Syntrophotalea carbinolica DSM 2380: one gene and its partner. The protein of the gene in region 1 interacts with the protein of each later gene in a pairwise test. Links are inferred from orthologs where the notes say so. Each region holds a gene or a part of one and is shown in the gene's direction. Other genes may lie near its edges.

Evidence for each region. Proteins that work in one complex are often made in the same cells at the same time.
Region 2: the proteins of PCAR_RS14050 (region 1) and sfsA interact in binary tests that used the Escherichia coli proteins (3 or more experiments, as listed by UniProt). The link is inferred for Syntrophotalea carbinolica DSM 2380 from one-to-one orthologs.

The regions. Positions count from the first base shown.
Region 1 is NC_007498.2:3,026,128-3,029,058, reverse strand. What follows is about bases 1-2,922. They hold PCAR_RS14050 (glutamate-5-semialdehyde dehydrogenase), read left to right. Parts: upstream 1-794; coding sequence 795-2,051; downstream 2,052-2,922. Other genes in these bases: nadD (nicotinate-nucleotide adenylyltransferase), read left to right, coding at 2,275-2,922; proB (glutamate 5-kinase), read left to right, coding at 1-748. Outside these bases: more of nadD, read left to right, coding at 2,923-2,931. UniProt on the Escherichia coli protein: Catalyzes the NADPH-dependent reduction of L-glutamate 5-phosphate into L-glutamate 5-semialdehyde and phosphate. The product spontaneously undergoes cyclization to form 1-pyrroline-5-carboxylate.
Region 2 is NC_007498.2:2,662,622-2,666,892, reverse strand. Bases 577-3,576 are described here. They hold sfsA (DNA/RNA nuclease SfsA), read left to right. Parts: upstream 577-1,728; coding sequence 1,729-2,424; downstream 2,425-3,576. Other genes in these bases: PCAR_RS12460 (nucleotidyltransferase), read left to right, coding at 2,670-3,576; serB (phosphoserine phosphatase SerB), read left to right, coding at 577-1,732. Outside these bases: PCAR_RS12475 (FprA family A-type flavoprotein), read left to right, coding at 1-326; more of serB, read left to right, coding at 536-576; more of PCAR_RS12460, read left to right, coding at 3,577-3,929; PCAR_RS12455 (universal stress protein), read left to right, coding at 4,148-4,271. UniProt on the Escherichia coli protein: Binds to DNA non-specifically. Could be a regulatory factor involved in maltose metabolism.

The DNA.
Region 1 (2,931 bases):
CATGACGCTTCTTGAGTACGGCGTGGTTCCGGTTATCAACGAAAACGACACGGTGGTGGTCGAGGAGATCCGTTTCGGGGATAATGATAATCTATCCGCTTTGACCACTTCGCTGGCCGAGGCCGATCTGCTGATCATTCTGTCGGACGTGAACGGCCTCTACGACAGCAATCCCAAAACCAATCCTGCCGCGCGGAAGTTTTCGGTGATCGAACGTATCACGGAAGACATTGAACAAATGGCCGGGGGAGCCGGTTCCGTGGTAGGTACCGGGGGGATGGCAACCAAGGTCGAGGCCGCCAAGCGGGCGACGCTTTACGGCGTCGGAACCATTATTGTCGACGGGCGCCAGGCGGGAGTGTTGCCCAAACTCATGGCCGGCGAGGAACTGGGAACCTTCTTTCTGCCGGTGCCCCAGCACATGACGGCTCGCAAACACTGGATTTCTTTCAGCAAGGCCAGTCGCGGTAAATTGCTGGTCGACGAAGGCGCACGCCGGGCCGTGGCGGAAAAAGGAAAAAGTCTCTTGCCTTCGGGGATTTTCTCTATCGAGGGCAAGTTCGATCGCGGCGATGCGGTGCGTATCTGCGATGCCGAAGGGCGCGTCTTCGCCAAAGGCATCGCCAGTTATTCGCGGCAGGAACTGGAACGTATCATGGGGCGCAACTCGTCGGAAATCGAGGTTGTTCTCGGCTATAAATACGGCGATGAGGTGGTTCATCGCGATAACCTGGTGGTAAAAAAATGACCATGCCCAGGCGTGTAGAGATTCATGCTTATGACAGGAGATACTGATGACGCTGCAGGACGAAATAAAGCAATTGGCAAAAGAAGCAAGAGATGCCTCGCGGACTCTGGCCCAGGTGTCGACGACGGTCAAGAACGATCTGCTCAAAGGCATGGCCGATGCCCTGGTGGCGGCGACCACGGCCTTGATGGCGGAAAATGCCAAGGATCTTGAAGCGGGTCGGGAAAAAGGGCTGTCCGATGCCATGCTCGATCGCTTGCGTCTTGACGAGGCACGTATTCAGGGTATGGCCGACGGCCTGCGCGAGGTGGCCGAACTGCCCGATCCGGTCGGGGAAGTAACCGGCATGTGGCGTCGTCCCAACGGAATTCAGGTCGGACGCATGCGCATCCCTCTGGGGGTGATCGGCATCATTTACGAGTCGCGGCCCAACGTTACCGCCGATGCTGCCGGCCTGTGTCTGAAAAGCGGCAATGCCGTGGTGTTGCGCGGCGGGTCCGAAGCGATCCATTCCAACCGTGCCATCGCCGGGGTGCTCAAAGGCGTACTGGCGGCCCTGGGATTGCCCGCGGGTGCTCTGCAACTGGTCGGCACCACGGACCGGGCGGCGGTCACCGAGTTGCTCAAACAGGAAGATTACATCGATTTGATCATTCCGCGCGGCGGCGAAGGGCTGATCCGTTTTGTCAGTGAAAATTCGCGCATTCCGGTAATCAAGCATTACAAGGGGGTCTGCCATTCCTTCGTCGACGCCGATGCCGATTTCGATATGGCTGAAAAAATCTGCGTCAATGCCAAGGTTCAGCGTCCGGGCGTCTGCAATGCCATGGAAACCTTGCTGATTCACAAGGATGCCGCCGAGGTTTTCGTGCCGCGTATCGCCCGCGTGCTTGGCGAGTTGGGGGTCGAATTGCGCGGTTGCGCCGAGACCTGCCGCCTGGCTCCCGGCACCACGCCTGCCGTTGATTCGGACTGGGGGGCGGAATATCTCGACCTGATTCTGGCGGTCAAGGTGGTGGACGGTCTGGATGCAGCCATCGCGCACATCCAGCAATACAGCTCCCTGCATACGGAAGTCATCGTTACCCGGAATTATCCCAATTCCCAGCGGTTTTTGCGCGAAATCAACTCCAGCGTGGTGATGGTCAATGCTTCATCGCGTTTTTCCGACGGCAATCAGTTCGGTTTGGGGGCGGAGATCGGTATTTCCACCACCAAACTGCACTCCTTCGGACCCATGGGGCTGGAGGATCTGACCACCCGCAAGTTTATCGTGTTCGGGGAAGGCCAGGTCAGGGAGTAAAACAAGATTGTCCCGCACAAGGCCCTGCCTGATTTTGGTTCCTTGTGACATCCAGGGTCAAATTAACCGCAAAGCTCGCAGAGATAAGAGTTCTTTATGATAGATACTGTTTTTCTCTGCGTACTTTGCGGTCTCAGCGGTTAATGCCGGTATGTGCTTTTTTTTCAAGAATATCGGCTAAAATCTAAGTCTCGGAAATTTGCAGGCGAAAACGGATCGCACCATGAAACTCGGCATCCTCGGCGGAACTTTCAACCCCATCCATTCGGCGCATCTGCGTATCGCCGAGGAGGTGCGGGAACGCTGCCGACTCGACCGCATTCTGTTCATACCGGCGGCGACACCGCCGCACAAGGAGTTGGCCGGCGAGATTCCGTTTGCCGACCGCCACGCCATGGTGGCGGCCGCCATTGCCGATAATCCCGACTTCGCGGTGACCGATCTGGAAAACCGGCGCGCGGGCAAAAGCTATTCCGTTCATACCCTGGAGCTGCTGCGACAGGAATACCCGCGGGACGAGTTTTATTTCATTATCGGCATGGATTCCTATCGATCCCTCGGGATCTGGAAGGATTTTCCGCGCCTGTTCGAACTGACCAACCTGGTGGTGGCGGCCCGTCCCGGCAGCCCCTGCGACGATCCGTTACGGTTGCTGCCCGTTGTCATACAGGAACAGTTCTGTTACGATGAAAACGCTCACATGCTGCGCCATCAAAGCGGCCATGTGGTGATTTTCCTGGAAGAAACATTTCTCGATATTTCCTCGACGCATATTCGGCAACTGGTGGCTGCAGGTCGTTCCATTCGTTATCTGCTGCCGTCCGGGGTTGAACATTATATTTATCGGCACGGTCTCTACCGCAGCCAAGAAAGGTCGTAA
Region 2 (4,271 bases), 360 kb from region 1 along the record:
TGGCCTCGGCGTGGGAGTCGACGGGCATCGCTTTGGCCATGCCTACCTACGAATTCCAGATGTTCCCTCCCATGGCCGCCATTTTGGACGAACTCGGCCGTAAACAGGTCAAAGGCAAACTGGCATTGCGAACGGGTAGTTTCGGCTGGTCCGGAGGTGCGCAGCGGGAGCTGGACGAAATCGTTGCGCGTCAGAAGATGGGCTGGAATTTTCTGGAACCGGTGGAGTTTCGGGGGGCACCCGGTGCAGAGGATCTGAAGCTCATTCGTCAACGCGGTGGAGAACTGGCGAGACAGGTTCGGGAAACCGCCTTGGCGGATGTCTGATCCCCGATCCTGAGGGCGTGGGCAACGGGGGATGTCGAATCGTTTACGGATGTGGCTCTGGGCGGCGTCCGGTTTTGTCAGAGCGTCACAGGGACGACGGCGTGGCATTTTTGCTGATGAATCCATGACGTTGGGGCATGCAGGGGGTTGTCGCCTTCGACGTTTGGGGTTAGAATAACCCCCTTTTTACCCATAAACGAGGTTCTCTCATGGAAGATAAAATGGTGCTGGTCACCATGACCGGTCCGGATCAGGCCGGTATCATTTCAGCCGTGGCCGGATGTATTGCCGAAGCGGGTGCGCGCATTCGCGATATCGAGCAGAGTGTGGCGCATACCATGGTTTCTCTGTCGGTGCTTATCGATTTGCCCGACGGCATGCGCGACCAGAAGCCGTTGCTCAAGGAGTTGCTGTTTCGCGCCAAGGAACTCGGGCTCGATCTCGACTTCGAACCGGTCGACCCGGAATCCTATCGTTTGCGCGAGCCCGGTTGCATGTATGTCCTGACCATGCTCGGCTCGGAGGTCAACGCCGAAGTGCTGACCCGCATCGGTGCCACCCTGGCCGCTGCGCAGGTCAACATCCAGCGTATCAACAAGTTGACCCGTGGACAATTGCGCTGTGTCGAACTTGTCATCAATGTGCCCCCGAGCCTCGACATCAAGGAGCTGACGAGCGAGTTGCTCAACGCCGGCGTCGGTCTCGGCATCGATATCGCCCTGCAGAAGGAAAACCTGCACCGCCGTGCCAAGCGGCTGGTGGTGCTCGATATGGATTCGACCCTGATTCAGGTCGAAGTAATCGACGAGTTGGCGCGGCTGGCCGGCATCGGTGAGCAGGTGGCGGATATCACCCATCGGGCCATGAATGGCGAACTCGATTTTCAGCAGGCTCTGCGCGAACGGGTGGGGCTGCTCAAAGGGCTTTCGAGTGAGGCCCTGGAGGAAGTCTATCGCGCCTTGCCCTTTACCCCCGGAGCCAAAAATCTGATCCGCGTTTTGCGCCAGCTCGGTTTTAAGACCGCGGTGATTTCCGGCGGTTTCAGCTTCTTTACCGACCGCCTCAAAGAGGAACTCGGTCTCGACTATGCCTACGCCAACGACCTTGCCATCGAAAACGGTCAGGTGACCGGTGAGGTGCGTGGAACCATCGTCGATGGACAACGCAAGGCCGAACTGCTGGAGGAGATCGCCCGGCGCGAGGGGATTGCCCTGAGTCAGGTCATCGCCATCGGCGATGGCGCCAACGACCTGCCCATGATCGGCAAGGCCGGTTTGGGCGTGGCTTTCAATGCCAAGGCCCGGGTGCGGGAGCAGGCCCAGTATCGGATCAATCAGCCGAGTCTCGATTCGATTCTCTATCTGCTCGGTATCGCCGAGTGGGAAATGGCGGAGCTGGAGGCGTGAAGCTCCCCGCGCCGCTGATCGAGGGGCGACTGGTGCGCCGCTACAAGCGCTTTCTGGCCGATGTGGAACTGGCCGATGGATCGCTGGTGACGGCGCATACACCCAATACCGGCAGTATGTTGCAGTGTGCCGTGCCCGGGCATCGGGTGTTGATCTCGCGCAGCGACAACCCCAAACGCAAGCTGGCCTACACCCTGGAACTCATTGAAGTGGCGGGGTTCTGGGTCGACACCCATACCCATCGCACCAACCGGGTAGCCGAGGAGGCGCTGCGCGGCGGAGCGGTCCTGGAATTCACCGGCTGGCAGGTGACGCCGGAGCATACTTACGGTGACAGTCGGATCGATTTTTTGCTGCAGCAAAACGATCGTCAGGCCCTGGTGGAGGTCAAAAACGTTACCCTGTTGTGCGATGGACAATGCGCTTGTTTTCCAGATGCGGTCACCACGCGCGGTCAGAAGCATCTCCGCACTTTGATGGACGCTCGTCGGGCGGGGATGCGCGCGGCGATACTTTTCGTTGTGCAGCGCGGCGAGGCGACCGCCTTCAGGCCTGCCGACACGATCGATCCCGAATACGGACGCTTGCTGCGCCAGGCGGTATCCGAGGGGGTAGAAGCTTTGGCCTATCGCACCCGTATCTCACCGACGCAAACCTTCATCGACCGCCGCCTGCCGGTATGGCTCGATTGAGGTTTAAGTGCGGGTAGAGAGTTTTTACCGCAGAGCCCACAGAGAACGCGGAGATATTCATAAAGTTTTGCATTAAACAATTTGATTTTCTCTGCGGTCTCTGCGTGCTCCGCTGTTCATGCTTTATTGGCTCTCCATGAGTTGTCTTCTGCTTCAACTGCATCCCAAAGAAACCTTGCAACAAGGGTAAGTTAGCACCTGGTTCTTTTTAGTACTCACCCTTCAGAATCTTAAGGAGCCCCGCCATGCGCGCGGTCGGCCTGATCACCGAATACAATCCCTTTCACAACGGTCATCTGCATCATCTGCGCGCCAGCCGCGAGGCTGCTGGGGCCGAGGTGGCAGTGGCGGTCATGAGCGGGCACTTCCTGCAGCGCGGTGAGCCGGCCTTGCTCGACAAATGGCGGCGCGCTGAAATGGCGTTGCGCTGTGGCGTCGATGTGGTTGTCGAACTGCCATTTCCTTTCGCGTGTGCCAGCGCACCTCATTTTGCCCGTGGAGCTGTCCAGTGTCTCGATGCCCTCGGTGTCGACAGTCTTTGTTTCGGCAGCGAATCAGGCGACCTGGGGGCTTTGCAACGTTGCGCCCAGTTGCTTGAAGAATGCGGGGAACAAGTAGCTGAACGAACCGCGACACTGCTGCGCCGGGGGATGCATTATGCCGCGGCCCGCAGTCAGGTCTGCGCCGAACTGTCCGGTTGCGACGCCGCCACTCTGCCTTTGCACCAACCCAACAATATCCTCGGTATCGAGTATCTGCGTGCCCTTCGAGCTACCGGCAGCGCCATGCAACCTTTCACCATTTCGCGTCTGGGTGCCGGTTATCACGACGATGCGGTGGGGCCCGGCAACATCGCCAGCGCCAGCGGTATCCGAAAACGACTGGCTATGGGCGAGACCGTGGATGAGCTGCTGCCGGCACCGGCTGTAGATGTGGTGGCGGGGGCCCGTGCCGACCGGCTTTTCCCCGATGAGGATTTGCTGCACCGATTGTTGCTGGCGCAGATCTTTCGCGGCCGCGACTATCTGCAGAGCCTTTACCAGGTCGAAAGCGGCATCGATGCGCGTCTGACCGATGCTGCCGCCACCAGCCGCGACTGGCAGGCATTGGTGGATGCGGTGAAGGTACGTCAGTTCACCCGCACCCGCATTCAGCGGACCCTGATGTACATTCTTAACGATGTACGTGGCGACCTGATGGCCAGCCTGCTGGCTGCCGGTCCGCTTTACCTGCGACTGCTCGGCAGCAGCCCGCGCGGGCGGGCGTTTCTTGGCGCGGCCCGCAAGCGTCGTCGCCTGCCCATGGTCACCAACCTGTCACGGATCTACTCCCAGCTCAAACGCACCTACGGCCCCCGGTCCGAAGACTACCGCCTGGCTTTGGCCATGCTCGAACTCGACCTGCGCGCCACCCGCAACTACTCCCTGCTGCTGCCCGGCTGGTCCGGCGTCAGCCGTGAGCGCGATTTTTTTGAAGCCCCCCTCGATATCCATTCCGCCATCTGAAATTCTGCCGCTTTCCAACCCCGCTTTCCCCCCCCCTGTAGGATGTGCTGAGGAACGAAGCGCATCGATCTTAAACACTGCCGATTTCCAACCCCGCTTTCCCACTCTGCCGGATGTGCTGAGGAACGAAGCGCATCGATCCAGCTCCCTGCTTGAACCTTGTTATACTTACAGCCGGTGTTTGTCCCGTCGGCGATGTCTGCAAAGGGGGAGTGGGGATGATTATTCTGGCCTATGACGGTTCATTGAACGGCGACTGGGTTTCGCGGTACGCCATGCGTTTTGCGGCGCATGTCGGCACCTCCTTGTCCGTGTTGCACGTCAGCGATGGGAGTCAGAACC